DNA from 2 places in the Pasteurella sp. P03HT genome. Region 1 is predicted to be linked to the other one. Evidence: riboswitches for the same ligand, from Rfam matches in the RefSeq annotation. Region 1 holds a riboswitch; the other holds the start of a gene.
The links. Region 1 has a riboswitch for thiamine pyrophosphate ahead of thiB (thiamine ABC transporter substrate binding subunit). Riboswitches for the same ligand answer to the same signal wherever they lie in the genome.

Region 1 (15,324 bases):
CCCAATACTCAGAATACTTTGAGATAATACGGGATAATGTAACCAAGCCAAGCGCCTTGCTAATAACAATAATGCAACGGACATCAACACCGCCAGTAATGCCGATGTTGGCGCAATCACAAACGAAAAGCCTAATGCACGCCAAAGTTGTTCACTTGCCCATAAGCTGAAAAACTTGCCTGAAAAAAAGGCGGAAACCAACGTGTTAAACAAAGGCAACAACACAAACAAACTTGCCACAACAATCAAAAAAATTTGCCAGATTTGCACCGCACTTGATTGTTTGTCTTGCCAATAATTTTTGTTATGCAACACGGTGGCAGGCGCTTTGCCCCACAAGCTACTTAACGTAAATAACGCAAAGCAAATCACAAACTGCAACAACGCAAATAATGCGGCTTTCGGTAAATCAAATTCAAATAAAATCGCTTGATAAATAGCCACTTCTAAAGTGGTATATTTCGGTCCACCACCTAAGGTTAACACGATCGCAAAGCTCGTGAAACAAAGCATAAAAATTAAGGTGAAAACAGAAAAAACTTGCTGGCGTAAATAAGGCAATTCAATCAAGCGGATAAATTGCCAACCACGTAAATTCAGTTGTGCTGCAAGCTGGCGCTGTTGAACAGGAATGCTTTGCAAACTTTGTAAAAACATTTTGCAAGCCAGTGGAATATTAAAGAAAAGATGCGCGATTAAAATACCAGTTAAGCCGTAAATATTGGGTGTCCAATCGCTTCCGAAAAATGTACTGATTTTTGCTAACCAACCTGAACCACCATACACGCCAAGCAAACCAAAAATTGCCACCAAAGACGGTAAAACAAAGGTGAGAGAGAATAATTTAAGAATAAATCGCTTGCCTTTGAAGTGTTGATAAAAAAAGGCGCGAGCCACAAGAAAACCAAAGAAAACGGATAATAACGCAGACAAAAACGCTTGCCACAAGCTAAAGGTTAAAACGTGATGCAAATACTGATCACTGACAAGCTGTTGCCAGCCATAATCCCCTTGTGCAGAAAAAAGTGAAAATAAGGCACTGCCGCAAAATAGCAGCAAAAATGCAATTACAAAAATTCCGCCCACGTAATGCGATGGGCGGAACGTCTGATGGAAAAAACGCATTGGCATTATTACAACATTACTTTGTTAATGTTGCCTGCCATACTGCAATCCAGTTTTTAAGCTGTTCTGCGGTCACTTTGCTAGTATCTAACACTTTTTCTTTCAATTGTTTTTCTTTTAACGCATCAAAGTGCGGTTCAATTTTGCCATTAATCACAGGCAACATCACATTGCTGGTCACTAAATGCTGTTGTGCTTCTGGTTGCACTAAAAAGCTTAAGAAATGATCGGCACAAGCATTTTTACGATCAATCACTTTTGCCGCAGTTTCAACTTGTAACACGCCACCCTCGGCAAATTCAGTCGCCACGTATTGATCTTTTTGCTCAAACACTAGGTGATACAATGGCGATGTGCTGTAACTTACCACGAAATCCGCTTCGCCTTTTAAGAATGCACCGTAAGTATCAGACCAACCTTTACCCACAGTAACAGTATGTTTCGCTAACGATTTCCACGCATTTTCTACTTCATTTTGCGGATACACGCTGTTCATCCAAATCAATAAACCACGTCCAACGCTACTGGTGCGTGGATCTTGATAAATTACTTTCAAATCTTGGCGTTCAACTAATTCTTTTAAACTTTTTGGTGGATTTTGTACTTTCGTTTTGTCGTAAATAAAGGCGAATTGTCCAAAATCATAAGGCAGGAAAGTTTGATTTTTCCATTCAATTGGCAGTGAAAGTTGCGCTAAATCCACATTATTTTTTGTAAATAAACCGCTCTTTTCCGCTTCTTCTAATGCATAGTTATCAAGACCAACAACCACATCTGCTTTTGTTTTTTTGCCTTCTAAGCGTAAACGGTTGAACATTGTGCCTGAGTCACCGAATGCAGTGAAATTCACTTGGCATTGTGGATGCGCTTTTTCGAATGCGGCTTTCACTTTTGGACCTGCGCCCCAATCTGACGTAAATGAATCATAAGTATAGACATTCACTGCTTGGCTTTGTGCAAATACAGAAACAGAAAAAGTGGAAAGTGCGGTTAACAATAAAGACGTTTTTAATTTAGACATTGTGTCCTCTCTTGTGATTTCACCAAAAAAGTACACAGCAATAATGACTGTTAGTTTCCTACGTCAGTATTAACTGCTTCAGGTTCACGGGTATTATCTCAGCTTGTTGCAAGCACCCCGACTAAGTGGCTAAGTCTATAATATTTTGATCCAGCAGGACAAGGCTTATTTCTCACACGATTCCGTCTTTTTCTTCATTTTCTGCAAAATAAAACATAAAAAACATTCAAAATTAACGCACAAAATCGCAAAATTCCTGCAGTGAAAGACAAGATTTTATGCTAAAGTCTGCATGTTTTGTGCTGATTTGATAGGATTGCCTATGTCATTTCCCTTTGCTCAATTTGATGCTAAATTAACCGAACTTGCTCAATTACTGATTGTCCATTTTCCAGAACAATACGATGCTACGCTTTTCCAACAAATTGAAAAGGAAAAGACAGATCGTACTCGTCCAATTGGACAGTTGCAGTATGCGATAGCGCTCTCCGATTTTTTCAGCGAAGTCCTACAAAAATACCCGCACTTTTTACACCAGTGTTGGCAATCTCCCCCATCCTTTGCAGAATGCAGTGACTATTCCCCCCGTCTCACTCAATTACTGAGCGCAGTCGACGCTGAACCGCATTTTTATGAAGTGTTACGCGCGTTCCGTCATCAAGAATTAGCAAAATTGAGTTTTTGTCAAAGCTTAAACTTAGCGACAGTCGAAGCAATTTTTATTCGTTTATCTCAATTAGCAGAAAGCCTAATTATTGGCGCACGGGATTGGCTCTATGCACGCGCCTGTGAAGAAATGGGCACCCCCATTGATGAGATGGGAAATCCACAACAACTGTATATTTTAGGTATGGGGAAATTGGGGGGCTTTGAACTCAATTTTTCTTCCGATATTGATTTGATTTTTACCTATCCAAGTAATGGCGAAACAGTCGGTACACGACGTGCGGTTGATCATGCGAAGTTTTTTACGCGTTTAGGACAGCGCTTAATTCACGCTTTAGACCACTATACTGCAGATGGTTTTGTATACCGTACCGATATGCGTTTACGCCCTTTTGGCGAAAGTGGCGCGTTGGCGTTGAGTTTTAATGCGCTAGAACAATATTACCAAGAACAAGGGCGCGACTGGGAACGTTATGCCATGATAAAAGGGCGCATTTTAGGGGCTCAAGCAACAGATCCTCATGTGAAAACCCTACAACAACTGCTCCGCCCTTTTGTGTACCGTCGCTATATTGACTTCAGCGTGATTCAATCGTTGCGTGAGATGAAAGGTAAAATTGAACGTGAGGTACGCCGTCGTGGTTTAGTCGATAATATCAAATTGGGCGCAGGTGGGATTCGTGAAATCGAATTTATCGTACAAGTCTTTCAATTGATTCGAGGTGGACGAGAAAGGGGACTACAACGTCATGAACTACTAGCCCTACTCCCTGAGCTTGCTAAATTAGATCTGATTTCCGTTCAACAAAAAGTGGATCTCCAACAAGCCTATTTATTTTTACGTCGTACAGAAAATGTGCTGCAAGCTATCCATGATCAACAAACTCAGCAATTACCTGAACAGGAAATCGATCGTTGGCGTTTAGTCGAAGCAACACGTGCTTTTACTCAATGGGACCTACACGGGAAACCCGAACACGTCACCTATCCGATCTCTGATTGGGCAAGCTTTTATCAGGTGTTAACCCAGCACCAACAAAAAGTGCGAGCAGTTTTTAATACGTTAATTGGCGAAGAAAAAGAAGAAAACCATGACAATACACACGCTTGGTATGATTTTTTAGACGCTGATTTAGATGAGCAAGATATTGAACAGATGTTAGCTGAAAATCATGTACATGAAGCGGATACTGAACAAATCATTCATACTTTACTGCAATTTCGTCACGATTTATTACGTCGCCCAATTGGCGCACGTGGTCGCGAAGTCCTCAATCAGTTGTTACCGATTCTACTTCAGCATATTTTTTCCCATCCTGCTTATCACACTCTGTTACCGCGACTACTGAATATTGTGGAAAAAATCGTCACGCGGACCACTTACCTCGAATTATTACTAGAAAATCCGCAAGCCTTGACCCAGTTGATTGAATTATGTTCAAAATCCAAGTTGATCGCGGAACAAGTCGCCCGCCATCCAATCTTGCTTGACGAGCTTTTGGATCGCAAAGCATTAGTCAATCCCCCTCCACATGATCAATACCAAAGTGAATTGCGTCAATATTTGCTCCGTTTGCCGCCAGAAGATGAAGAACAGATCATTGATGGGCTACGTCAATTTAAACAAACTGCCCTATTACGTATTGCCTCCGCTGATATTCTCGGCGCTTTGCCCGTGATGAAAGTCAGTGACCATTTGACATTTTTAGCAGAAGCGATCCTTGACGTTGTCGTGAATCTGGCTTGGCAACAAGTCAGTGCGCGTTTTGGCACTCCTGCACATTTAGCGGAAAATGAAAAGGGCTTTGTCGTGGTCGGATATGGCAAATTAGGTGGGATTGAACTCGGGTATAAATCTGATTTAGATCTCGTTTTTCTCTATCAATCGGCAGAAAACAGCCAAACTGTCGGGGCAAAACGTAGCATCGACAGCCATCAATTCTATTTACGCTTGGCACAAAAAATTATCAGTATTTTTAGCATGAATACCTTTGCAGGCGTGTTATATGATGTCGATATGCGTTTACGCCCTTCTGGCGAATCAGGATTATTATGCAGTTCGCTTACGGCTTTCCAGCATTACCAATTACATGAAGCATGGACTTGGGAAAAACAAGCCTTGGTACGTAGCCGTGCAGTATATGGTGACCCTCGCTTATGTGAACAATTTGAAACCATTCGTCAAACCGTCCTTTGTACAGCACGCGATCTGAATACGCTCAAAACAGATGTCGTGGCGATGCGTCAAAAAATGTATGAACACCTTGCTCACAGTAAAACAGGGACCTTCAATATCAAAACCGATCGTGGTGGCATTACGGATATTGAGTTCATTGCACAATATTTAGTTCTTGCCAATGCACCACAGCATCCAGAATTGGCAGTATGGTCAGATAACGTCAGGATTTTTGATGTGATGGCTGAAAGTGCGGTCATTTCTGAAGAAGTCGCCACACAATTAAAGGCATGTTATGTGACATTGCGTGATCGTATTCATCACCTCAACTTATTAGGTGAGCCATCTGTTGTGTCTGATCAAGAATTTCAATCTGAACGCGCGTTGATCCATCACTTATGGACAAATTTATTTGCAAATTAACATTAGACAAAAAAGAGGCATGCCTATGCCTCTTTTCTTTTGTGTTGATAACAGCTGTTATTCATTCATCAAATTGGCTTCAACAAACATTCGCATCTCCTTAACCACTTTTTCCACTAATTGTTGGCGATCATCCTGCTCATAATCTTTGCCAATCTGGAATACGCCCTCCTCAATTTTTGCTAACAGATACTGAATCACATCGTCATCTGTTCTTACGCCATCAAACAGTAAAAGCGTATTAATTTCCGTATGAGAAAGTTGCAAGGTATTGCCAATAAAATTAGATAAACTCACCATCGGTCTATCTGTTGTTAAATAGTATTCCAAATAATGCCGATATACTGCTTTCAATTTCAGCTTGTCTGTTGTTTTAATTTCAATTGGTCTGGCGTAAAAATCAAGATGCTGATTATACATTTCCAATAAAATTGACGAATAGCCTTCGTCTTGATTATCCGCAAAATAACGGTCAATAAACGCGGACACATTGATCACTTGAGGATGAATTTCTTTTAACTTCATCATAACTTTTGAAGTAGACTCATTCCCTAAATTCGCCCTGATATATAATTTATCCATATGTGCTGTCTTGATCGTGCGGGAAATATTACATTTTTCTTTATTGGCACGGTGTGTCACAATACTGGTTCTAAATTGTCTATTTAATAAATAGTCATAGTATTGTTCTTTATGTAAATGATTATCTCCACACTCTATATCCAGCTTCTCGATAATCTCATCGTTTTTAAAAATCGGAAACGTTGCCCCAAGCGTCGAATCACAAATATGCGCGAGTCCATATTGTGCGAGTAAAGCATCAAACTCATGCAGATAAAAAGGCTGGTTATCTTCTTCAAAGTATTCATGGTAAAGATAATGCTCATCCTTGCTTTCTACCCCCTCTGCAATTTCTTTTAACACCGAGTTATCTAGCAAATGTTCTGCGAAAAATGCCGCCGTTCCTTTAGCGTAAGCCACTTTTTCTAATGGAGGCAAGGAGGCAAGCTGATTTTTCTCTAGCTGATTCACTCGGAATGTCATGATCTCCTTTAACACCTCTAATGATTTCCAGCCTGGATAGGTATTATAAGAAATTGTGGCGGCGCCATTTTCTGCTAAGTGCGATTGGATCAATTCCAGAATTTTTATACGAACGGATTCGGGTACCCAACTGAACACACCATGACAAATGATGTAGTCAAACTTTGTTGACGTATTTTCAAAAAACGAGATATCTTGGCAGTGTAGTGTAACGTTGTTTAATCCCAACTGTTGAATAATTTGTTTTCCGCCTTCAATTTGTTTTTCAGATAAATCCACCCCTGTAAAATGCGCGTCGGTATGTAACAACGCACTACAAATCAAATTGCCACCAAACCCACAGCCGATTTCTAATACATTCGCGTACTGAATATCTGGTGTCTCAAAACCAAGTAATGCTAATACCGCTTTTTGCCGTTCAGGCAAAGTATGTGAAAAGCCTTTGGAAATATAAGGCAACTCATTGTAGCTTGCTTTAATTAATTCTATTTTTTCCATGTGATACGTTATTTCAATTTAAATTGCAGCCAATATACTTAACGATTGATTGACATCGCCATACGGATATAACTATGACGGGGTCCACAAATCGCCATCGAGTCAGTCATAATATTTTCTGGAACGGTAATACCGTAAAAGCCTGCATCACCGATAGGGGATATATCTACTCCCGCCATTTTACTATTTAACGCAATTTGTCGAATCATTGCTTCATACTTATGCTTTCTTTGATGCGTATTAAGTAAAGAATGGGCGCATTGTAGCAAGGCAGGATAGCGAAAGAAAGTATAGCATGGGATATATACTGAGCTGAAAAGTAAAAGTGCGAGTGACCACTCGCACTTGCTCATTATTTTTATGCATTAAAACGTTAACTCACGATCGCCGTTTTCATCGTGACCTGTTAAATAGGAATGTTGTATACCCACGATGGGGAAATCATCTGTACGTTTTACTTCAAACATTTTGTTGGCAACCCATTGGCTATTTTGCCAGCTCCAAACAGTCCCCGTAAATTCACGGAAATTCACTTCTGGATCAAAGTTCGTCACAAAATAACACCCATGGCGACCTGCATTAATATTAATAATATCGATACTGTCGACGCTATCAAATTCGTGCTTGACCGCATAAGCCGCATAAGCATTCACGACGCCAAGATCAAAGCCCGCGCTTAAAATTGCCGTGATCTGATTTTGTTGACATAACTCACGACGTTTCCATTTTTAGTGAATAAATATGCTAAAAATATGTCATAGTGCAAAAACAGGCTTTTTTTGCTAAAATCTTGGGCAATTTTGACAGTCAACCTATCATTTACTATGACAACTACTTATTCTGCGAATGAAATAACCGTTTTAAAAGATCTTGAACCCGTCCAACTACGTCCAGGGATGTACACCGACACCACTCGCCCCAACCATTTAGGTCAAGAAGTCATCGATAATAGTGTGGACGAAGCATTGGCAGGACACGCGACGAAAATCGAAGTGATTTTACATAAAGATCAATCACTTGAAGTCATTGATAACGGCCGTGGTATGCCAGTGGATATTCACCCTATCGAAAAAGTGTCTGGTGTGGAAGTGATCCTCACTAAATTACACGCTGGGGGAAAATTCTCCAATAAAAACTATGCGTTTTCGGGTGGTTTACACGGCGTGGGGATCTCGGTGGTTAATGCGTTGTCTGAACGTGTTGATGTGACGGTCAAACGCAACGGTGAAGTCTATAAAATTGCTTTTGAAAACGGCGTTAAAGTCGAGGAATTAGAAGTCATCGGCACTTGTGGACGACGTAATACAGGCACGACCGTCCACTTCAAACCCAATCCAAAATATTTTGATAGTGACAAATTCTCGGTTTCTCGCTTACGCCATTTATTGCGTGCAAAAGCAGTACTTTGTTCGGGCTTAGAAATCAAATTCATCGATAAAGTCAACAACACTGAAGATGTTTGGTTATATGAAGATGGTTTATCTGATTATTTAAGCGAGGCGGTAAATGGTTTACTGACCTTACCTGAATCACCTTTTATTGGTGATTTTAAAGGGGACAAAGAAGCAGTGAGCTGGGCATTATTATGGTTGCCAGAAGGTGGTGAATTATTGGGCGAAAGCTATGTCAACTTGATCCCAACTATTCAAGGCGGAACACACGTCAACGGACTCCGTCAAGGCTTACTCGATGCCATGCGTGAATTTTGTGAATTTCGCAATCTTCTGCCACGTGGTGTCAAATTAACGGCTGACGATATTTGGGAACGCTGTGCTTATGTGCTCTCAGTTAAAATGCAAGATCCCCAATTTGCAGGACAAACTAAAGAGCGTTTATCTTCTCGTCAAAGTGCGGTCTTTGTGAGCGGCGTTGTGAAAGATGCCTTTAGTTTATGGCTAAACCAAAACGTACAACAAGCAGAACAACTGGCAGAAATGGCGATTAGTTCAGCACAACGCCGTTTACGTGCATCGAAAAAAGTGGTGCGTAAAAAATTAGTCAGCGGTCCTGCACTGCCGGGTAAGCTTGCCGATTGTAGCCAACAAGATTTAGAAAAAACCGAATTATTTCTGGTGGAAGGTGACTCGGCGGGCGGCTCTGCAAAACAAGCACGCGATCGTGAATATCAAGCAATTTTACCTTTACGCGGTAAAATTTTAAATACGTGGGAAGTATCATCTGAACAAGTGTTATCGTCAACCGAAATTCACGATATTGCAGTGGCGTTAGGAATTGACCCCGACAGCGACGATCTTTCGCAATTACGTTATGGTAAAGTCTGTATCCTCGCCGATGCGGACTCTGATGGTTTGCACATCGCAACCCTATTATGCGCCTTATTCCTCCGCCATTTCCCAAAACTGGTACAAGACGGTCACGTTTATGTTGCCATGCCGCCCCTCTACCGCATTGACTTAGGCAAAGAGGTTTTCTATGCCTTAGATGAGGGTGAAAAAGAGGCGATTTTAGACCGTTTGAAAAACAAAAAAGGCAAACCAAACGTACAACGTTTTAAAGGCTTAGGTGAAATGAACCCGATCCAATTACGCGAAACTACAATGGATCCCAATACTCGCCGTTTAGTTCAGCTCACTTACAACAAAGAAGAAGATAATGATGCTGAAACCTTAGAATTAATGGATATGCTACTCGCTAAAAAACGCTCAGAAGATCGCAAAAACTGGCTACAAACCAAAGGCGATCAAGTGGATTTAGCGGTCTAAATTTAGACGTTGCGTGACAACAACAAAGCGCAAGTAAAATAAAGTGCGGTCTTTTTTAGACAAATTTTAAATATTTATGAACAACTTTACTTGAACTTTTTCCCCTTATTTTTCGCCGTAGCGGTTGCGTCAACTTTTGAGAATAACTTTCCTTGTTTGAGCTTGTAATGCAAGCGAGTTTGGAAAGTTGATTCCAAAAGTTAGCAATAAGCGTAGGAAAAAGAAAAATCAGGGGCGTGTTTCTTTTGCCTACTTTGCTTTGCACGAGCAAAGAAAAGTAGGTCAAACATAAAATTAACCCAAAAAACCAAAACAACATTATGAACACAATCAACTACGAAGGCATTGAACAAACCCCATTACGCGAGTTCACTGAAAAAGCCTATCTCAATTACTCAATGTACGTCATTATGGATCGTGCATTGCCTTTTATTGGCGACGGGTTAAAACCAGTACAGCGTCGCATCATTTATGCCATGTCAGAACTGGGCTTAAATGCTACCGCAAAATACAAAAAGTCGGCTCGTACTGTGGGGGATGTCTTAGGTAAATTCCACCCACACGGTGACTCGGCTTGCTATGAAGCGATGGTGTTAATGGCACAACCTTTCTCTTATCGTTATCCATTAGTAGACGGTCAAGGGAACTGGGGGGCGCCAGATGATCCAAAATCTTTCGCAGCGATGCGTTATACCGAATCTCGTTTATCGAAAATTGCGGAAGTCTTGTTATCGGAATTAGGTCAAGGCACTGTTGATTATCAACCAAACTTTGATGGTACCTTAGCTGAGCCCCAATATTTACCCGCACGTTTACCACACATTTTATTAAATGGTACAACGGGGATCGCCGTAGGTATGGCAACTGATATTCCGCCACACAACATTAATGAAATTGCCGATGCAGCGGTAATGTTAATTGATAATCCGAAAGCGACACTAGATGACTTGCTCACTGTGGTTCAAGGTCCTGATTATCCAACTGAAGCAGAAATCATTTCGTCTAAAGAAGAGATTCGCAAACTGTATGAGCAAGGTCGTGGTGGTATACGTATGCGGGCAGTGTGGAAGAAAGAAGAAGGTGAAATTATTATCACCGCACTTCCACATCAAGCTTCTCCATCAAAAGTGATTGCGCAAATTGCTGAGCAAATGACAGCGAAAAAACTGCCAATGGTGGAAGATATTCGGGATGAAGCTGATCACGAGAACCCAATTCGTATTGTGATTGTACCACGTTCTAATCGTGTGGATTGTGATGCCTTAATGGCGCATTTATTTGCCACGACAGATTTAGAGAAAAGCTATCGTGTAAATATGAATATGATTGGTTTGGACAATAAACCAGCGGTAAAAAGCTTAGTTGAAATCCTGACTGAATGGTTACAATTCCGTCGCACCACCGTCACTCGCCGTTTACAACATCGTTTAGATAAAGTACTTGCTCGCTTACATATTTTAGACGGTTTGATGATTGCTTATCTCAACATTGATGAAGTGATCCATATCATTCGTAATGAAGATGAGCCGAAACACGTGTTAATGGCGCGCTTTAACTTAACGGATGAACAAGCAGAAGCTATTCTGAACTTGCGCTTACGTCATTTAGCGAAGTTAGAAGAACACGAATTACAAGCAGAAAAAGATCATTTAGAAGAAGAGCGCGATAGTTTACAACTGACGTTAGGTTCTGAACGTCGTTTAAATACTTTAATCAAAAAAGAAATCCAACAAGACGCTAAAACTTATGCCAGCCCACGTTTATCACCATTAGTGGAACGAGCGGAAGCTAAAGCAATTTCTGAAAGTGAAATGACTCCTGCTGAGCCTGTTACTGTCATTTTATCGGAAATGGGTTGGGTGCGCTGTGCGAAAGGTCACGACATTGATGTCCAAAATCTTAGCTACAAAGCGGGGGACAAATATCTTGCCCACGCTTATGGTAAGAGCAACCAAGCGGCTGTCTTTATCGATAGCACGGGCCGTAGTTATGCGCTCGATCCATTAACGCTACCGTCAGCACGTTCACAAGGTGAGCCGTTAACAGGCAAACTCACGCTACCCGCGGGTGCAAGTGTTGAACAAGTGTTAATCGAAACTGAAAATCAACCGTTGTTAATGGCCTCTGATGCAGGATATGGCTTTATTTGTAAGTTTGAAGATTTGGTCGCGCGCAACAAAGCAGGTAAAGCATTAATTTCCTTACCTGAAAATGCAAAAGTGCTACCGCCATTAACACTCACAAATGAGACCGCACTTTTAGTGGCTTTAACTTCAGCAGGTAGAATGTTGATCTTCCCTGCTAAAGATTTGCCCTCATTAGCTAAAGGGAAAGGAAATAAGATCGTCACGATTCCTGCCGCAAATGCAAAAGATCGTTCTGAATTGTTAGTGCGGTTACTGTTAATTGAAGAAAATGCTACGTTAGTATTCCACTCAGGCAAACGTAAAGTCACTTTGAAACCAGAAGAATTACAAAAATTCCGAGCGGAACGCGGCAGAAAAGGCACTCAATTACCGCGTGGATTACACAGTAATGCGGAAATTGAAATCTGTTATCCCGACAATTCGTAACAAAAAGGAGGCAAATACGCCTCCTTTTTCCTATGCCAACTCACTTATTTTAAGCGCGATAAACGCTCTTGTGCCACCGCGGCTAACTCGCTTGACTGGCGAGAAAGTTGTTGATACCAATACACTGCTTGTTTTTTATTTTTCTTTGTCCCCTCGCCCTTTTCATACATCATAGCAAGGCGATATTGTGCATCATGGTTCCCTGCCTCTGCAGCTTTTTTAAACCACTTAAATGCCATGGGTAATTCTTTTAGTTCATTCTCATAAATTTGTCCTAATACCATCATGGCATCCAATGAACCCGATTCGGCCGTTTTTTCAAACAGTTTAATACTGTGTTTAATATCTTTTTTTACACTATTACCCTGTAGATAAAACACCGCAAGATTATTAATCGCCTTAATACTTCCTCGCTCTGCCGCCTCACTGAACCACCAATACGCTTTTTCAAAATCTTGCTCAACACCTTGACCTCTCGCATACAAAATACCGAGATTCGCTTGCGCTTGATAATCGTCTTTTTGCGCTAACGGCAAAAGCAAGTCAAATGCGGTCTTCCAATCTTGTTTATCGGCGGCTTGTAAAATTAACGTTCTACGTTCGTCATCACTTAACGCTTGCAAAGCCTGTTCTCCACCCTCAGTCGCTTGCGCTACCGATATCGTAGATAAATCACTCACGCTCTCGTTTTTGAGCGTATTTGATTGTGCTTGGACTCCAAAAGTCATGGATAACAGCATACTCAGCACAATAATTTTCTTCATAGCTAAACCTTATAACGTTGCCATCAATAGCATAATAAAAAATAACAATGAAACCCCTATCTCTGCAAGCCCGACTTGTTTGACCGATAATTTAACTCGAGGCAAACAAACCGCCCTGACCAGAGGGGGAAGATAGGTTAATGCTAGCAAATATTGCTGCAAAGGTAAAAACATCAACACACACAGTAAGTGAAAAATAATCGATATATTTAAATAACGTGGATTTTTACGCTCACGTAAAACCGATTTTACATAGAGTGTCGTACCAATAAAAAATAAACTTGGATATAACGCAACCAAGCCAATTTTCTGATCAAACTCTGGTTGAGAAAAATAGTACGCTGCCATACCTGCAATGGCAAAAATAGCAATACCTGCAACATCATTCAAGAAAGCTCGTTCATCTTTTTTCTTAACATAATAAATATTCACTGCGACGAGTGGTAACATCGCGATGACAAAATAAGCAATATAGATATTGTACCATAAGGCAGGTAACGCAAAGCCTGCACTGGTTAAACCATAAATCCATGTCCATTTAATATTCATGGACTGATTTCTTCCCTTAAATAAATTCAAAAAAGGATAAGTCATCAAATATAATGCCGCCCAAGCTAAAAAAAGAAAAATATGCTGCCAAACAGGCTGTGATAATAACATACCATACAGAAATGGCATGAGCGCCATAACAATCGCACCATGTTGGTTTGAAATAAGCAATTTCATTCTCTATTCCATATAAGAATTACATGGCGTAATTTTAGCGAGTTTGCGACAAAATAGATATCCTCTTTTTTGTTTGTTATGCAACGATAAAAGAGTAAAACAATGGACAATACTCAACGTTTTCTTACCAATCAAGGTTTATCTGCAAGGGCTATTTATCATGACATTGATATCCTTTTAAATGAATCAGGTTCAAATCAAAACTGTATTATTAACGTACGAATTTATCTCTCCGATAGAGTTCGCTATGACAAAATGAATCGAGTGTGAGTTGAATGGGTTGGTAGATAAATGCCTATAATACGAGCAACGGTAGAAATAAAATGAGTAGTTGATGATCATAACGTTAAAATTGTCTTCACGGCAGCCGCATAATTTTACACATTGTATTGATTTACTCCTTTCTAAAGAAAGCCAATTTATTTTATACTTAGCAGGCTAATTTTCGCGGGATAAAATTAGCCTTTTTCTTTTTCACTCGGAAGCTATCCTATGAATATTTATACTTATATTTGTTTTTTATCCGCTATTTCGATTCTCATCGGATTTATCACTCGAAAAATTAACGATAAAATTCAATACACGATTGCCATTACCGCCACTTCAATTATTGTCTCCGTCTTATTTCTTATCTTTGGTCACCTTTCTTGGTTTAAACTTGATATTCTTGCCACACAGGTGATGGAGCAATTAGACTTCAAAAGTTTCTTACTCAACGGCATATTGGGTTTCTTACTCTTTGCGGGCGCATTGGGTATCAAACTCCCCGTCTTGAAAAATCAAAAATGGGAAATTACTACTTTTGCTCTTTTTTCAACTGTTGCATCTACTTTCATCATAGGTGGCGTTCTCTACGCAATTTCGAGTGTCATCGGACTGCAAATTGACTTAATCTACTGCATCTTATTTGGTGCGTTAATTTCCCCAACCGATCCAATTGCTGTACTGGCAATTATCAAAAACTTAAAAGCACCGAAACGTTTATCTATGCAAGTTGAGGGAGAATCGCTCTTTAATGACGGCGTGGGATTGGTCATTTTCACAACGATTTTTGCTGTTGCCTTCGGTGGACACGAACCGTCTGCAAGTGGTATCGCAACATTATTCTTACAAGAAGCCGTCGGCGGTATTTTATTTGGGTTTCTTCTCGGTCTGGTCGCTCATTTCTTAATTTCATCAACAGATGATGGTAGCCTTGAAATCCTCTTAACATTAACTATCCCAACAGCAGGCTTTATGCTCGCCAATATGCTACATGTGTCTGGTGCCTTAGCGATGGTAGTCGCTGGAATATTAATCGGGAACTGGACACGCTACGTTGGTTTTTCGAAACAAAGCCGTCTATATTTAGATCATTTTTGGGAAATGATCGACCATTTCCTCAACTCTTTGTTATTCCTACTTATTGGATTAGCTATGCTATTAGTCGATTTCACTACACAAGGCGTGATTTTACTCATGTTAGCGATTCCAATCTGTCTTGTTGGGCGTTATCTCAGTGTATGGATACCTTTTCAAATCATGCAACGGTTTCGCAACTATAACCCCTATACATTGAGTATTTTAACGTGGGGAGGATTACGCG
Region 2 (15,324 bases), on a different contig from region 1:
TAAATCGAGCGGAAAGCCATAAGTGTCGTATAGTTTGAATGCAACTTCACCAGATAGTGTGTTATTTTCTACGTTAGCGAGTGCTTCATCTAATAACGCCAAGCCACGCTCTAAGGTACGCGCAAATTGCTCTTCTTCTAAACGCAATAATTTTTCAACTGTCGCCTGTTTTTCTTTCACTTCAGTACCAGCTTCTGCCATCACTTCAATGAGCGTTGGTACTAATTTATAGAAGAAGGCTTCTTTCGCGCCGAGTAAGTTACCATGACGCACCGCACGACGAATAATGCGGCGTAATACATAACCACGGCCTTCATTTGATGGAATCACACCGTCAGCAATTAAGTAAGCGCAAGAGCGAATATGATCGGCAATGACACGGAGTGACTTATTGTTAAGATCTTTTTCACCTGTTAATTCCGATACTTTTGCGATAAGTTTTTGAAAAATATCGATTTCATAGTTTGAATTAACATGCTGTAATACCGCGCTAATACGCTCAAGCCCCATACCTGTATCAACAGAAGGTTTTGGTAACGCTTCCATTGTACCATCAATATGACGATTAAACTGCATGAAAACGATATTCCAGATCTCAATATAGCGGTCACCGTCCTCTTCTGGTGAACCTGGAGGTCCTCCCCAAATGTGATCCCCATGATCATAGAAGATCTCAGTACAAGGACCACAAGGTCCCGTATCGCCCATTGCCCAGAAGTTGTCGGACGCATAAGGTGCCCCTTTATTATCACCAATGCGAACAATGCGTTCTGCGGGTACGCCCACTTCCTGATTCCAGATGTCGTAAGCCTCATCGTCAGTTTCGTAAACGGTTACCCATAATTTTTCTTTAGGCAAACCTAACCAACGAGGTGACGTCAAGAACTCCCAACCAAAATGGATCGCATCTTTCTTGAAATAATCACCAAAACTAAAATTACCGAGCATTTCAAAAAACGTATGGTGGCGCGCGGTATAACCAACATTTTCTAAATCATTGTGTTTACCGCCTGCACGCACACAACGTTGTGCAGTCGTGGCACGAGAATAAGGACGTTTATCCATACCTAAAAAAACGTCTTTAAATTGGTTCATTCCCGCATTTGTAAATAATAAAGTCGGATCATTTTCTGGCACAAGTGAGCTACTTGCTACAATTTGATGTCCTTTAGTATGGAAAAAATCGAGAAAAGATTGTCTGATTTCTGCTGTTGTTTTCATTTATATATAAGCCTTGCTTTTCATATTATTTTAAATAACGAATAACAATACGATTAAAAGTTAGTCTACTTATTTTTGCATATTTTTGGCATTTATAAAAAGGCTTTTTCTATTAAAAATAAAGATTTTTTTGCCTCTTCAAGCCTACAAAAAAACCAACCGCACTTCAATGACTTAATCAAAGTGCGGTTAAAATTTTACAAACTTTTTACAAAAGTTAACTTGTCAATAAAACGACTTATTCATCACGTAATGGTACAACTAACATATCTACAGAAATGTTATTCATCACCTGACGGGTCGAAGACATTAGTTTACTCCAAAAGTCTTGGTGATGACCAGTCACAAGTAAATCAATATCGTATTTTTCAATTGCATCAGCTAATACTTGACCTAAATCACCACTTCCACTTAATTTTTCAGTGACAGGATAGCTGGCGTTATCCGCTAATTGCATCAAGGTTTGTTGCGTTTCTGTCGAGATACGATCTTGCATGGATGCCATATTCACATCAATCAATCCTGTGTACAGATCAGAAAAGTTTACATCAACGTGAATAATAGATAGTTTAGCGTCATTTCGTCTTGCGACGCCAGCGGCTTTTTCTAATAAAAATGCACTTTCATCAGAAAGATCTACTGCTACTAATACGTGTTTATACATAATAAACTCCTTATCTGATCTAGGGGGGTAACGATTCAAATGTATCATACCACTCACGCCTAAAAAAAAGTATGCCCTAGATCACGTTTTAAAAAAGTTTTCTTATGAGCGCCAATTTTCATCGTCTAACGTAGAATTATGCTATGATAAATCTCAAGATTTTTGATAAAGGCCTCACGACATGACAAACCAAATTCAACACTTCGTTCAGCTTATCGCAAAATTACGTGATCCAAATGGAGGGTGTCCTTGGGACCTCAAACAAACCTATCAAAGCATGATCCCTTGTCTAACTGAAGAAACCTATGAAGTGATCGAAGCGATACAACAAGGTAATATGCAGGATCTTAAGGAAGAATTAGGTGACCTGCTATTACAAGTTATTTTCTTTAGTCAATTGGCAACCGAAGACAAACATTTCACATTTGACGACGTCGTTAACGCCATCTCTGAAAAGATCATTCGTCGTCATCCTCATGTATTTGGTGAAAAAAGTGCAGAAAATGAGCAAGAGGCACTACAAAATTGGAATGATGTCAAAGCGCAAGAAAACAAAGAAAAAGGGTATACTTCCATTTTAGATAATATTCCCCATGCCTTTCCTGCCCTAATTCGCGCAGAAAAATTGCAAAAGCGCTGTGCTAAAGTGGGTTTCGATTGGAGTGAGACTCGCCAAGTGATTGAAAAAGTCAAAGAGGAGCTAGACGAAGTTCAACAAGAACTTGAAAGAAATGAACAGCAACAAGATAAAATTCAAGAAGAGATCGGTGATTTATTATTTGCAGTCGTCAACCTCAGCCGTCACCTTGGCTGCCAGCCCGAAGAAAGTTTACGCCAAGCAAATCACAAATTTGAACAACGTTTTCGTGCGGTTGAAGAAAAATTACAACAAGCCAATAAGGGATTTGAACAAAGTTCACTCATCGAAATGGACTTACTTTGGGATGAAGTAAAACAGGAAGAAAAACGTCACTCAAACAGTTAATTTTTATCCTTTTCACCTCTGCACAAAATAAAAAACCAGCCTTTCGACTGGTTTTTTTATCTTAGTTAAATGAAATGCGTTTCATATCGGTCATATAACCACGCAACTCCTGCCCCACCAATTCAATCGGATGGTTACGAATTGCATCATTCACATCACGCAAGGTGATATTGTCGATTTCAACAGTCGGCGTTGGCTCACCTAAATCGCCTTTTTGTAAAGTTGGAATAATCTCTTTAGCAAGAATTGGCGCTGCCACATTGGCAAATAAATAGTTACCGTATTCTGCAGTATCAGAAATTACCACATTCATTTCATATAAACGTTTACGTGCAATAGTATTCGCAATCAATGGCAATTCATGTAAAGATTCATAATAGGCTGACTCTTCGTAAATCCCGCTCGCCACCATGGTATCAAATGCCAATTCAACGCCCGCTTTCACCATCGCGACCATTAACACACCGTGATCAAAATATTCTTGTTCGCTGATTTTACCTTCGTATTTTGGTGCATTTTCAAACGCGGTTTTACCCGTTTCTTCACGCCATTTTAACAGGTTAGCATCGCCATTTGCCCAATCTGCCATCATCGTTGAGGAAAACTCACCGCTAAGAATGTCATCCATATGCTTTTCAAAAAGTGCGCTCAGTTTTTCTTTAATTTGTTCTGAAAGTTCAAATGCTCGCAATTTTGCAGAGTTGGATAAACGATCCATCATTAAGGTGATACCACCTTGTTTTAACGCCTCAGTGATGGTTTCCCAACCGTATTGGATCAATTTACCTGCATACGCGGGATCTTTACCGTCTGCGACTAACTTGTCGTAACAAACGATAGAACCTGCTTGCAACATCCCACAAAGAATAGTTTGCTCACCCATTAAGTCTGATTTCACTTCTGCGACAAATGACGATTCAAGCACACCCGCGCGATGCCCACCTGTTGCTGCCGCCCACGCTTTCGCAATTTCTAAACCATCGCCATTTGGATCGTTTTCAGGGTGAACCGCGATCAATGTTGGCACACCAAAGCCACGTTTATATTCTTCACGCACTTCGGTACCTGGGCATTTCGGCGCCACCATCACCACCGTGATATCTTTACGGATTTGTTCACCCACTTCCACAATATTCAAACCGTGTGAATAACCAAGTGCCGCACCTTGTTTCATCAATGGCATCACATCCGCCACCACTTTTGAGTGTTGTTTATCTGGCGTTAAGTTCACAACGAGATCTGCCGTTGGAATGAGCTCTTGATAAGTCCCTACTTTAAAACCGTTTTCAGTGGCACGTTGGAATGAAGCACGTTTCTCAGAAATCGCTTCTGGACGAAGTGCATAGCTAATATCCAAACCAGAATCACGCATATTCAAGCCTTGGTTTAGCCCTTGTGCACCACAACCTACAATGACAATTTTTTTGCCTTTTAAATAGTCCGCTTCATTTGCAAATTCATTGCGGTCCATAAAACGACAACGACCTAATTGGTCTAATTGTTGGCGTAAATTTAATGTATTGAAATAGTTAGCCATAGCGGTTTCCTTAACTGTGATGAATAGTTGTCTGAGTTTGTGTTTGCATATTATTTGTACTTTATTTGGATTATAGTGATTTTTATGATTGCGTAAATTGATATTATTGGTATTTTATATTGCAGTTATTGCAACAATAATGTTAGATTTTGCCAAAGAAGACTGACTTTCTCTTGCTTATAAAAAAGCGCAAAAACATACTGTACGGTTATAAAATTGTGCTTGAGAGAAATCGATAAACGACTTAGAAAAATCAGGAATATCATTTTGAACTTCACCGATCTCAAACTGTTTCTCCATCTTTGTGAAACAAAAAACTTTGCTAAAACGGCAACACAAAACCATATGTCGCCTTCTACTTTATCCCGTCAAATTCAGCGCATGGAAGAAGAATTAGGGCAACCACTTTTCGTGCGTGATAATCGACAAGTAACACTCACTGAAGCAGGGGAAAAATTTATTCCATTTGCACAACAAAGTTGGGCGGAATGGCAGCAAATGAAACAACAATTACGCTATAACCCCAAACAAGCACTCACTGGTGAATTGAAATTATTCTGTTCAGTAACGGCTGCTTATAGCCATTTACCGACAATCTTAGAGCGTTTTCGTACACGTTATCCCAAAGTAGAAATTCAGCTTACTACGGGTGATCCCTCCCTTGCGTTACAACAAATTCAAACACAGCAAGCCGATATTGCGCTGGCGGGCCGTCCGAAAAACTTACCGAATGGCATTGAATTTCACTACATTGATGAGATTAGTTTATCGCTGATTGCCCCTCGTATTGCTTGTCCTGCAATGCAATTACTTCAACAACCTACGATCGATTGGCAACAAATCCCCTTTATTCTGCCAGTGGAAGGCCCTGCTCGTCAGCGTATTGATCAATGGTTTAAACAACAGAAAATCAAGCATCCAAAGATTTACGCCACGGTGGCAGGTCACGAGGCGATTATGCCGATGGTTGCTTTGGGCTGTGGCGTGGCGATGTTACCTGATGTGGTGATTAAGAATAGCCCAATGAATAGCCAGGTCTCCATTTTGCAAGTCAGTAATCCAATCGCCCCTTTCGAGCTGGGGATTTGTGTCCAGAAAAAATGCTTAACGCAACCATTAGTGCGTGCATTTTGGCAAGCCTTAGAGTAAAGTGAGCAGAATGTTGTATTTTTCGGCAAATTTTTGAGAATAAGTTTATGTTAAAAGGGATAATTTTATCGTTATCGGCTTCTGTCTTATTTGGTTATTTGTATTATTTTTCTACTCTGTTATTGCCTCTAGGTGGCGAAGATATTTTCGGTTTTCGCATTATTTTTACCTTACCGTTTGTCATTACCGCAGTCTTCTTGTTCAAACAAAAACCCGCCTTATTGCATTATTTTGAACGAGTAAAACAACATCCTTTGCTTATTCTCGGTTTCCTGTTTAATTCGGCAATGATGGGGATTCAAATTTGGTTATTCTTGTGGGCACCTAACAATGGTAGCGCTCTCAGCGTGTCTTTTGGTTACTTATTATTGCCTTTAGTCATGGTGCTAACAGGAAGACTGATTTTCAAAGAACATATCTCGCGCCTCAAATTCTTTGCCGTCGTCATTGCCGCAATTGGCGTATTCTCGAATATCCTGTTGAAAGGCGGACTTTCGTGGGAAGCACTTTTAGTAAGCGTTGGTTACAGCACTTATTTCGCCACCCGTAAGATCCTAAAAATAAACGATCTTGCTGGCTTCTGCATTGAAATGACATTGTTATTACCCGTTTGTATCTACTTTGCATTACAAGTTGATCTGAGCGCAGTACAACAAGTCAATCCGAATATTTTATGGTTACTTCTATTATTAGGTCTAATCAGTGGTGTGGCACTTAACACCTACATCCTCGCCAGTAGCTTATTGCCAATTAACGTACTCGGCTTACTCGGCTACGCAGAACCAATCATGATGCTCTTCGTCTCTTTCTTAATTGGCGAACAACTCGACAGCGCCACCTATCCACTCTTCATCTGCCTCATTCTCTCAATGTTACTCTTTATGGGAGAGGGCTTGATTAGATTGAAACGGCGTTATAAATAAGCTAAAAAATACCGCACTTGAATGCGGTATTTTTTATCCTAATTTGTATGAGCAAGGACTCATTAAAGTACTTTTTCTTCCAATAACGGTTCAAACTCTGGCATTACCCCACGCCACAATTCAAAGGCGTGGGCGGCTTGTGCGACGAGCATGCCGAAGCCATCACTCACATTGTGATTGCCTGATTGTTTACAGAGGGCAATAAATGGCGTGTCGCTGTCTTTAGCGTATTGCATATCGTAAAGTGCGGTGGCTTTTTGCAAAATTTCTGGATTGATGTTGACGGTTTGTCCGTGTAAGCCTGAAGAAGTTGCATTAATGATTAAATCAAATTTTTGCACTGGGATATTGGCTAATTCGACAGCTTCAATGCTGCCATATTGGGCAAATTTTTGCGCTAAATCTTCTGCTTTGCTCAAGGTGCGGTTGGCTAACACAATATGTTGCTTCGCTTGTAATAAAGGCAATAACACGCCTTTTGTTGCGCCGCCTGCCCCTAAAATCAAAATCCGTTGTTCTGGTTTAAGCCAGTCTAAACGTTGTAAATCGCTGACCAAGCCTGCACCATCGGTATTGTCAGCATATAAACGCCCGTCTTCTAACTTTTTCAAGGTGTTACAGGCTTCAGCGGTTAGACAACGTTCGCTGTGAATGTCTGCTAACTGAAAAGCACGTTCTTTAAAGGGTGCAGTAATGTTGCAACCTTGCGCACCTTTATCAAAAAAGACACGCAATTGTTGTTCAAAATCTTGTTCATCACCGAGCATTGCCACATATTCCATTTGCTGTTGAGTTTGCTCAGCAAAAATTTTGTGAATTTGTGGCGATTTACTTTGTGCAATTGGGTTGCCCCACACCGCATATTTATCCATAGCTTAACCTTGTCTAAACAGTTGATGAGTAAAAAGATCTCGAATTTCAGACGGATTCGTCGCACTGCCAACGGGTAAATCTAACACAGGGAAATCATCGCCAAATTGTGCGCGAACTTCTTGCGCAGTGCGGCAAGGCGGCAAAGTGGTGAGATTGGCACTGGTTGAAGTTAACGCAAAACCCGCTTGCTCACAGAGTTGCTTCACTGCATCGTGCTGACATAAACGCACCGCAATGCTGTCGAATTGTCCGGTTAAAAATTTCGGCGTAGTGCTTTTTGCTGGCACGACCCAAGTGGTTGGGCGATCATATTGCCCTTGCAAACGTTGCCAGTGTTCATCTTCAAAATTTGAAGTATCAATAAATGGCAGTAAATAATCCAAGCTCGGGGCGACTAAAATCAGCCCTTTTTCAATTGGCCGTTGTTTCAAAATTAATAATTTTTGCACCGCACTTTCACTGTTTGGATTACAACCCAAGCCAAATACGGCTTCTGTTGGGTAAGCGACCACTTCGTTTTGTTTAAGTTGTGCGACGATTTGTTGAATATTCATTAAATTAGATTTCCGAGTCAAAAATATGGCGACAGCTTTTGTTCACACATTGAAAAGTGCGGTGAGTTTCCGTTTCTTTTTTCAAGGTACAAACTGGGCTTTCGCACGCAGGACAAGCCACTAAATACGGCTTGCTAGGTAACGTAAATCTGCATTGAGGATAGCGATTACAGCCATAAAATACTTTGCCTTGCCGCCCACGACGTGCCACTAATTCACCTTTTCGACATTCAGGGCAAGGGACGGTTTCTTCCGCCTGTTCCTCAGGTTCATCGTGGACCACAAAATGGCATTCTGGATAATTGCTACACCCAATAAACATGCCAAAATGCCCTTGTTTTAATACCAACGGGTGCTGACATTCGGGGCATTGCTGTTCTAACACTTTTAGGATTTTGCTTTCAGATTGTGGCTGTAAAGGGCGCAAATAATCGCAATCAGGATACGCGCTACAACCTAAAAACAAGCCTTTTTTGCCCTGTTTGACTTGCAATAAGGCGTTGCAAACAGGGCAATGTTCTTCTTGTTTTGTATGTTGAAAAAGGCGTTCGCTCATTGATTGGTGTTCCTCAGTTAAATTAAAACAATTCTACCCCAAACGCCTTCAATAATGCCACGCTTTCAAACACAGGCAAGCCCATTACGCCAGTAAAGCTGCCGTCGATATGCTCAATAAACGCACCGCCTAATTGTTGGATACCATAAGCACCCGCTTTATCCATCGGTTCACCCGTTGCGATATAGGCTTGAATTTCTTGCTCTGTTAAGGGTTTGAAGTGTACTTTACTGATTTGTACTGCCGTTTTCATTTGTTGATTATCGGCAACACAAACTGCCGTAATCACTTGATGTTCTCTGCCTGATAACGCACGCAGCATCTGTGCTGCATCAGCCTCATTCTGTGGCTTGCCTAAAATGTTATCGTCTAAAATCACTGAAGTATCCGCAGAAAGACAGGGCAAGTGCGGTGTATTTTTCGCAAATTTTTCTTGTTGCCATTTTTTGCGTGCCGCGTGATTTTTCTCAATCGCCATACGCAACACATAATCCGCCCCCTTTTCATTCGGCAACGGAGTTTCATCAATTTCGCAACAAAACACGTCAAATTTAAAACCTAAATTTTGCAAAATTTGTGAACGACGTGGGCTGCTTGAAGCAAGGTAAAATTGGGAATGAGACATAATCCAACCTGATAAATAAAAAAGATTATAACCTGTTAGGATAAATCCGCCACTTTCCTTTATACTTTAACCCTCGGTTAAATTTATGGAAAATCGTTATGCTATCTGAATTGACTTCATCACAATACCTTTTGATTATTGGCGCGCTTATTTTTTGCTGTGTCGTGTTATTTTTTATCAGCGCGCGTCGTAAACGTGACAGCCAAGAATTGCAACAAGATCTCAATAAAACCATCGAAGATTTCAATCAATTATTAAGCAAATTTGAAGCTTCTCAACTCGCCAAAAGCCAGCTTGAACAAGCTGTGGTGAAATATCAAACCAATGCAGAGGGGTTGCAAGTGCGTTTGCTTGAGCGTGATGAAAAATTAGGCTACTTACAAAAAGAATTAGACGAAGAACAAGCTCGCCATAACGAAATTTCAGAAAAAATCACCGCACTGAAAGAACGCTTTGGGATTGCCTCTGCACAAGCGGAAAGTTTAGAAAAGCAACTTGAACATAGCCAAAGCAATTTCTATCGCAAAGAGCAGGAAAATCGTGAATTAGTGGAAAAATTGACCGCACTTTCGCAAGAGTTTACTGAGCTAAAAACCACGCTTGCGGAAAAAGAGAAAAACTTTGCCGAGCAGCAACAAAATATTGAGCAAAGTAAGCAACAATTAAGCACCGAATTTCAAAATCTAGCCAATCGCATTTTAGAAGAAAAAAGCCGTAGCTTTAGCCAAAGTAACCAAACCGCATTGGACAGCCTACTCAAGCCATTTCGTGAGCAAATTGAAGGCTTTCAAAAACGAGTGAATGAAATCCATTCCGAGTCAGTAAAAGGCAATGCGGGTTTAGAAGCGGAAATCAAAAAAGTGTTGGATATCGGCTTAAATATGTCGCAACAGGCGGATAATTTGGCTTCCGCACTAAAAGGGGAAAAGAAAACCTTAGGTAACTGGGGTGAGGTGCAATTAGCACGTGCGTTGCAATCAGCGGGCTTGATTGAAGGCGAACATTACGAAGCACAAGCGCATTTTAAAGACAGCGAAGGCAAACACAATTACCCTGATTTCATTTTGAATTTGCCTGATAAAAAACATTTGATTATCGACAGCAAAATGTCGTTGGTGGCGTATGAAAGTGCGGTCAATTCTGATGATGAAATGCTTCGTCAAAGCAAATTGCGTGAGCATATCAAAGCGATTAAAAACCACATTGACGACTTGTCACGCAAGGATTACAGCAACTTAATTGGAATGCGTAGCCCGAATTTTGTGCTTATGTTTATTGCGGTTGAGCCAGCTTATATTGAAGCAATGAAAATGGATCCAAGCCTGTTTAATTATGGCTATGAGAAGAACGTCATTATCGTTTCTCACACCACATTAATGCCGATTTTACGTACCGTCGCAAACTTGTGGCGTATCGAACGAGGCAATGAAGAAGCAAAAGAAATCAGTGCTCGCGCAGGGGAAATTTACAACCAAATTTGCGTGGTGGCAGAACGTCTTAGCAAGCTCGGTAGCACGCTGTCTACGGTGAGCTCTCACTACAACAACACCGTCACCGCACTTGTTGGTCAACAAGGCTTGGTAGGCAAAGTCGAACGCTTCAAAGACCTGTCCGCCAAAGCCAACAAAACAATGCCAAACGTGGAATTACTGCACAATGATGTAGAAGTCGAACGCTTGCAAGTGGTTAAAATTGAAGAAAAAATCGACAAGCCACAACCATAACATAAATTAATAACGTGACGAAGATCACATTTCTTTAACAAAAATCTTCTTTTTTTAGTAGAGTAATGTAGTCTTATCGCGTTTTAGTCGGGGTGCTTTACGTATCAATAAAACGTATGGCTGAGATGATACCCGTGAACCTGATACAGCTAATACTGACGTAGGAAACTAATTATGCGAACACTTTCATTTTCTTTGATTTTTTCAACTTCCTTATCTCGCTTATTCCTATTTCAACGCTAATTAATTTGTTGTTAATACAATGAATGCGGTTGAAATTCGTTCACTCACATTGACCTATAACCAAGAACCTTTGTTCTTAGGGTTTGATTTTGCGTTACCTAAAGGAAAGTGGACGAGTATTTTGGGCGCATCTGGTGTGGGGAAATCCACCTTGTTGCGCGCGATTGCAGGGCTTGAGAATGAAGCGAAAACACAAGGGGAAATTTGCTTTCCGCATAATGAAAAAATTAGTTATATGGCACAACAAGATGCGTTGTATCCTTGGTTGTCTGTCATCGATAACGTTCAATTAGCTCAACATTTAACCCATTCAAAAACACCAGAAACACAAGCCAAAGCACAGCAGTTGTTAGCTGCGGTCAAAATGGATATGCATCAACACAAGGCTTGTTATCATTTATCTGGTGGACAAAGACAGCGCGTCGCCCTTGCTCGCACGTTAATGCAAGAGGCGGACATCGTTTTAATGGATGAACCTTTTTCGGCATTGGACGCCGTCACCCGTTTGCAATTGCAAAATCTCGCTTGTGAGTTGCTGAAACACAAGACCGTTTTATTGATCACCCACGATCCGCAAGAGGCGATTCGATTAAGTGATGAAATCTATGTGTTACAAAATTATCCAGCGACACTTTCAGAAAAAATCACGCCCACAGGCATAGCGCCACGCGAATTAGTGCAAGATGATTTGTGGCAATTGCAGCAGCATTTACTCGCCCAGCTGATGAAAGGTGCGGAATAATGAAAATTAAAACGCTCCTTAAAGTCACGCTACTTTCATTATTATTGCTTGGATTATGGCAAAGTGCGGTCAGTTTTTTTGATGTTCCGCGCTATATGTTGCCACCACCCACCGAAGTTTTCGACCAACTCGCTAGCCGTTATGATTTATTGTGGGAGCACGCACAAGTAACCCTATTAGAAATCGGGCTAGGACTATTTTTAGGCGTTACATTAGGGCTTATTTCTGCTCTACTTTTGAGTTTATCACGCCATTTATCCGCATTTTTATTACCGTTATTAGTCATCTCGCAAGCCATTCCTGTTTTTGCGATCGCGCCGTTATTGGTGTTGTGGTTTGGCTATGGGTTAGCCTCCAAAATCGTCATGACGGTGCTGATTATTTATTTCCCTGTTACCGCCGCTTGTTATGACGGCTTACGCAACACGCCAAATCAATGGCTAGAGCTCGCAAAAACAATGAAAGTGCCACCACTTTCGATGTTATTTAAAGTGAGATTACCCGCTGCATTGCCTTCTTTTGCATCAGGTTTACGCATAGCGGTATCCGTTGCACCCATCGGGGCGATTGTCGGCGAGTGGGTCGGTTCATCACAGGGACTCGGTTATTTAATGCTCCACGCTAACGCACGAATGCAAGTGGATTTAATGTTCTCGGCGTTATTCGTTTTAATGCTAATGAGCTTGTGTCTATATTTCAGCGTGGATTATTTACTGAACAAATGGCTACCTTGGGTGAGATTCCTAAAATAACGCCTAAAAAAATCGAGAAGGAACACAACAATGTCAACAACACAACAACTTATCAACAATGCAGGGCAATATTGGCAGGATTATGTCCACCACCCATTTGTGCAAAAAATGGCAAATGGCACTTTGCCGAAAGCCTGCTTCCAACATTATTTGAAACAAGATTATTTATTCCTGTTTCAATACAACCGAGCGCTCTCATTGGGCATTTATAAAGCCGAAAATTTTGCTCAAATGAAAACGGCACACGAGGCAATTGGCGCATTGTTGCACGAAATTCAATTACATATTCAGTTCTGCGAAAGCTGGGGAATTGATGAAAAAACCTTATTCAGCACCGAAGAATCTGCTGCTTGCGTGGCTTACACACGCTATGTGTTAGACGCTGGAATGACAGGTGGTTTAGCAGAGCTTTATACCGCTATCGCACCTTGCGCTATTGGTTATGCGGTGATTGCAAAACACATCGTAGAAAGTGGCGTAAGTCCTGAAAACAACCCGTATCAAGCGTGGATTGATGCTTATTCAGGTGAGGAATTTCAAACTGCGGCACAAAACGCAATTGAAGCATTAGATGCGTTATGTGCCGGTTTAACTGAAACACAAATCGCCAAATTACAACAGATTTTTAATACCGCAACCCGTATGGAATCTGCATTTTGGCAAATGGGATTAGATTTAAGCTAACAAGAAAAAAGGAGACAAATAAATGCAAAACTTCGTGAAAAATACGCTTACAGTTGCGCTCGCAATGGGCGTCAGCCTTTCTGTATCGGCAAAAGAAAAATTAACGTTATTGCTCGATTGGTTTGTAAACCCAGATCACGCCGCCATTATCGTGGCACAACAAAAAGGTTATTTTGAGAAAAACGGCTTAGAGGTTGAAATTGTTGAACCTGCCGATCCTTCTCTACCGCCAAAATTAGTGGCAGCAGGTAAAGCGGATTTAGCCGTTGATTACCAACCACAATTACAAATCCAAGTGGCGGAAGATTTACCACTCACTCGTGTTGGTACGTTAGTGGCAACTCCATTAAACACGTTGATTGTATTAGAAAAAAGCGACATCAAAACCCTCGCAGATTTAAAAGGCAAAAAAATTGGTTATTCAGTGAGTGGCTTTGAAGATTCATTGTTAAAAGCCATGTTGAAATCAGCAGGTTTGACGGGCAAAGATGTGGAAATGGTGAACGTAAACTGGTCACTTTCACCGTCTGTGATTAGCGGTCAAGTGGACGCTGTAGTCGGCGGTTTCCGTAACTTTGAATTAAACCAAATGCAATTAGAAAAACAACCAGGTCGCGCGTTCTATCCAGAAGAAAACGGTGTGCCGGTATATGATGAGTTAATTTTAGTGGCAAACAAAACCTCAATGCCAAAAGAGAAAATTAGCAAATTTTTAACCGCACTTGAGCAAGCCACCATTTACACCATGAACCACCCTGACGATGCGTGGAAATCATTCGTGGCATACAAACCAAAAGAATTAGACAACGACCTCAACCGTTTAGCGTGGAAAGATACCTTACCTCGTTTAGCATTACGCCCAAGAGCATTGGATGGTCACCGTTATGAAAGAATGGCGGAATTTTTGAAAGAAAATGGCTTAACGAAAGTGGTTAAACCGTTGAGTGATTACGCGGTAGAAGTGAAATAATTTTTATTCGATATCGGGTTTCGCCCGATGTGCGACCTACTTTTTCTTTGCTTGTGCAAAGTAAAAGTAGGCAAAAAGAAAGCACACCCCGACTAAGTTGCTTAACCTCATTCCAAAGAAATTTTTTAAACGAAAAATAAGTTGTCTTCGCTTTGCTACGCAACCTTATTTTCCTAAAAATTTCTTTTTCATTCGGGCAACTTACACGGGGACCCCATTTTATTACGAAGGGAAATAAAAGTGCGGTGTTTTTTATAGAAAAAAATATTTGAATAACGCACTTTGAGCTCCCTTCTTTGCCGCCTTTGTGAAGTTGAATTTGTAGGAAAATTTTGCCTGTTTGAGCGTAGCGAGTTCAAAATTTTCAGTAAAGCAAATTCAATAGAACAAAGGATTCAAGGCAAAGCAGGGTCGCCTTTCTTTTGGTTACTTTTCTTTGGCGAAGCAAAGAAAAGTGACAATCAATGCAAAAGAAAAAGTAGGTCGCACATCGTGCGAAACCCGATAGAACTAAACTGATAAAACTAAAACATCACAAAACAGAAGTACAACCAACATGCTAAAACCAAAATACCTACAAAAAATCAAATCCCAAAACCCTCTCATCCACAACATCACCAACGTAGTGGCGGCTAACTTCTCTGCAAATGGATTGCTTGCGATTGGGGCTTCGCCGTTAATGTCTGCTGCGATTGAAGAAATGGACGAAGTACCACGCATTAGCAATGCACTGGTGATTAATATCGGCACCTTAATGGGAAAAGAAGTGGCGGCGATGGTGTTAGCGGGACAAACAGCTAACCAAGTGGGTATTCCAGTGGTGTTAGATCCTGTGGGTGTCGGTGCAACCAGTTTCCGTAAACAAACGGTCGCAACGTTATTAAAAGCAGTGAAGTTTGCGGCAATTCGTGGCAATGCGGGGGAGTTAGCAACAATTGCAGACGTGGACTGGCAAGCGAAAGGCGTGGACGCTGGCAAAGGCAATGCGAACGTTGCAGAAATCGCACGTATTGTGGCTGAAAAATATCATTGTGTCGCGATGATCAGCGGTGCAACGGATTATTTAAGTGACGGCAAACGCCACGCGCAAATTCACAATGGCACACCATTATTTCCGAAAAT

Region 2: linked by a shared signal. The riboswitch ahead of ACWIT3_RS02665 (ABC transporter ATP-binding protein) and the one ahead of thiB (thiamine ABC transporter substrate binding subunit) in region 1 are both predicted to bind thiamine pyrophosphate.

What each region holds. Positions count from the first base shown of each region.
Region 1 is NZ_JBSIUM010000005.1:114,378-129,701, reverse strand. Features, by position in the region: gene thiP (thiamine/thiamine pyrophosphate ABC transporter permease ThiP) at 1-1,131, opposite strand, end outside; gene thiB (thiamine ABC transporter substrate binding subunit) at 1,142-2,146, opposite strand; TPP riboswitch at 2,185-2,276, opposite strand; gene glnE (bifunctional [glutamate--ammonia ligase]-adenylyl-L-tyrosine phosphorylase/[glutamate--ammonia-ligase] adenylyltransferase) at 2,469-5,411, shown strand; gene ACWIT3_RS05680 (methyltransferase regulatory domain-containing protein) at 5,469-6,953, opposite strand; gene ACWIT3_RS05675 (DUF7916 family protein) at 6,992-7,162, opposite strand; gene ACWIT3_RS05670 (hypothetical protein) at 7,319-7,606, opposite strand; gene parE (DNA topoisomerase IV subunit B) at 7,778-9,676, shown strand; gene parC (DNA topoisomerase IV subunit A) at 9,997-12,249, shown strand; gene ACWIT3_RS05655 (tetratricopeptide repeat protein) at 12,294-13,013, opposite strand; gene ACWIT3_RS05650 (YwiC-like family protein) at 13,023-13,739, opposite strand; gene ACWIT3_RS05645 (cation:proton antiporter) at 14,232-15,324, shown strand, end outside.
Region 2 is NZ_JBSIUM010000002.1:90,211-105,534, forward strand. Features, by position in the region: gene alaS (alanine--tRNA ligase) at 1-1,221, opposite strand, end outside; gene uspA (universal stress protein UspA) at 1,460-1,885, opposite strand; gene mazG (nucleoside triphosphate pyrophosphohydrolase) at 2,067-2,870, shown strand; gene ilvC (ketol-acid reductoisomerase) at 2,932-4,407, opposite strand; gene ilvY (HTH-type transcriptional activator IlvY) at 4,675-5,556, shown strand; gene rarD (EamA family transporter RarD) at 5,604-6,479, shown strand; gene aroE (shikimate dehydrogenase) at 6,542-7,351, opposite strand; gene ACWIT3_RS02645 (Sua5/YciO/YrdC/YwlC family protein) at 7,355-7,906, opposite strand; gene ACWIT3_RS02650 (topoisomerase DNA-binding C4 zinc finger domain-containing protein) at 7,911-8,462, opposite strand; gene ACWIT3_RS02655 (Maf family protein) at 8,485-9,087, opposite strand; gene rmuC (DNA recombination protein RmuC) at 9,186-10,811, shown strand; TPP riboswitch at 10,890-10,995, shown strand; gene ACWIT3_RS02665 (ABC transporter ATP-binding protein) at 11,074-11,796, shown strand; gene ACWIT3_RS02670 (ABC transporter permease) at 11,796-12,548, shown strand; gene tenA (thiaminase II) at 12,579-13,232, shown strand; gene ACWIT3_RS02680 (ABC transporter substrate-binding protein) at 13,255-14,202, shown strand; gene thiM (hydroxyethylthiazole kinase) at 14,759-15,324, shown strand, end outside.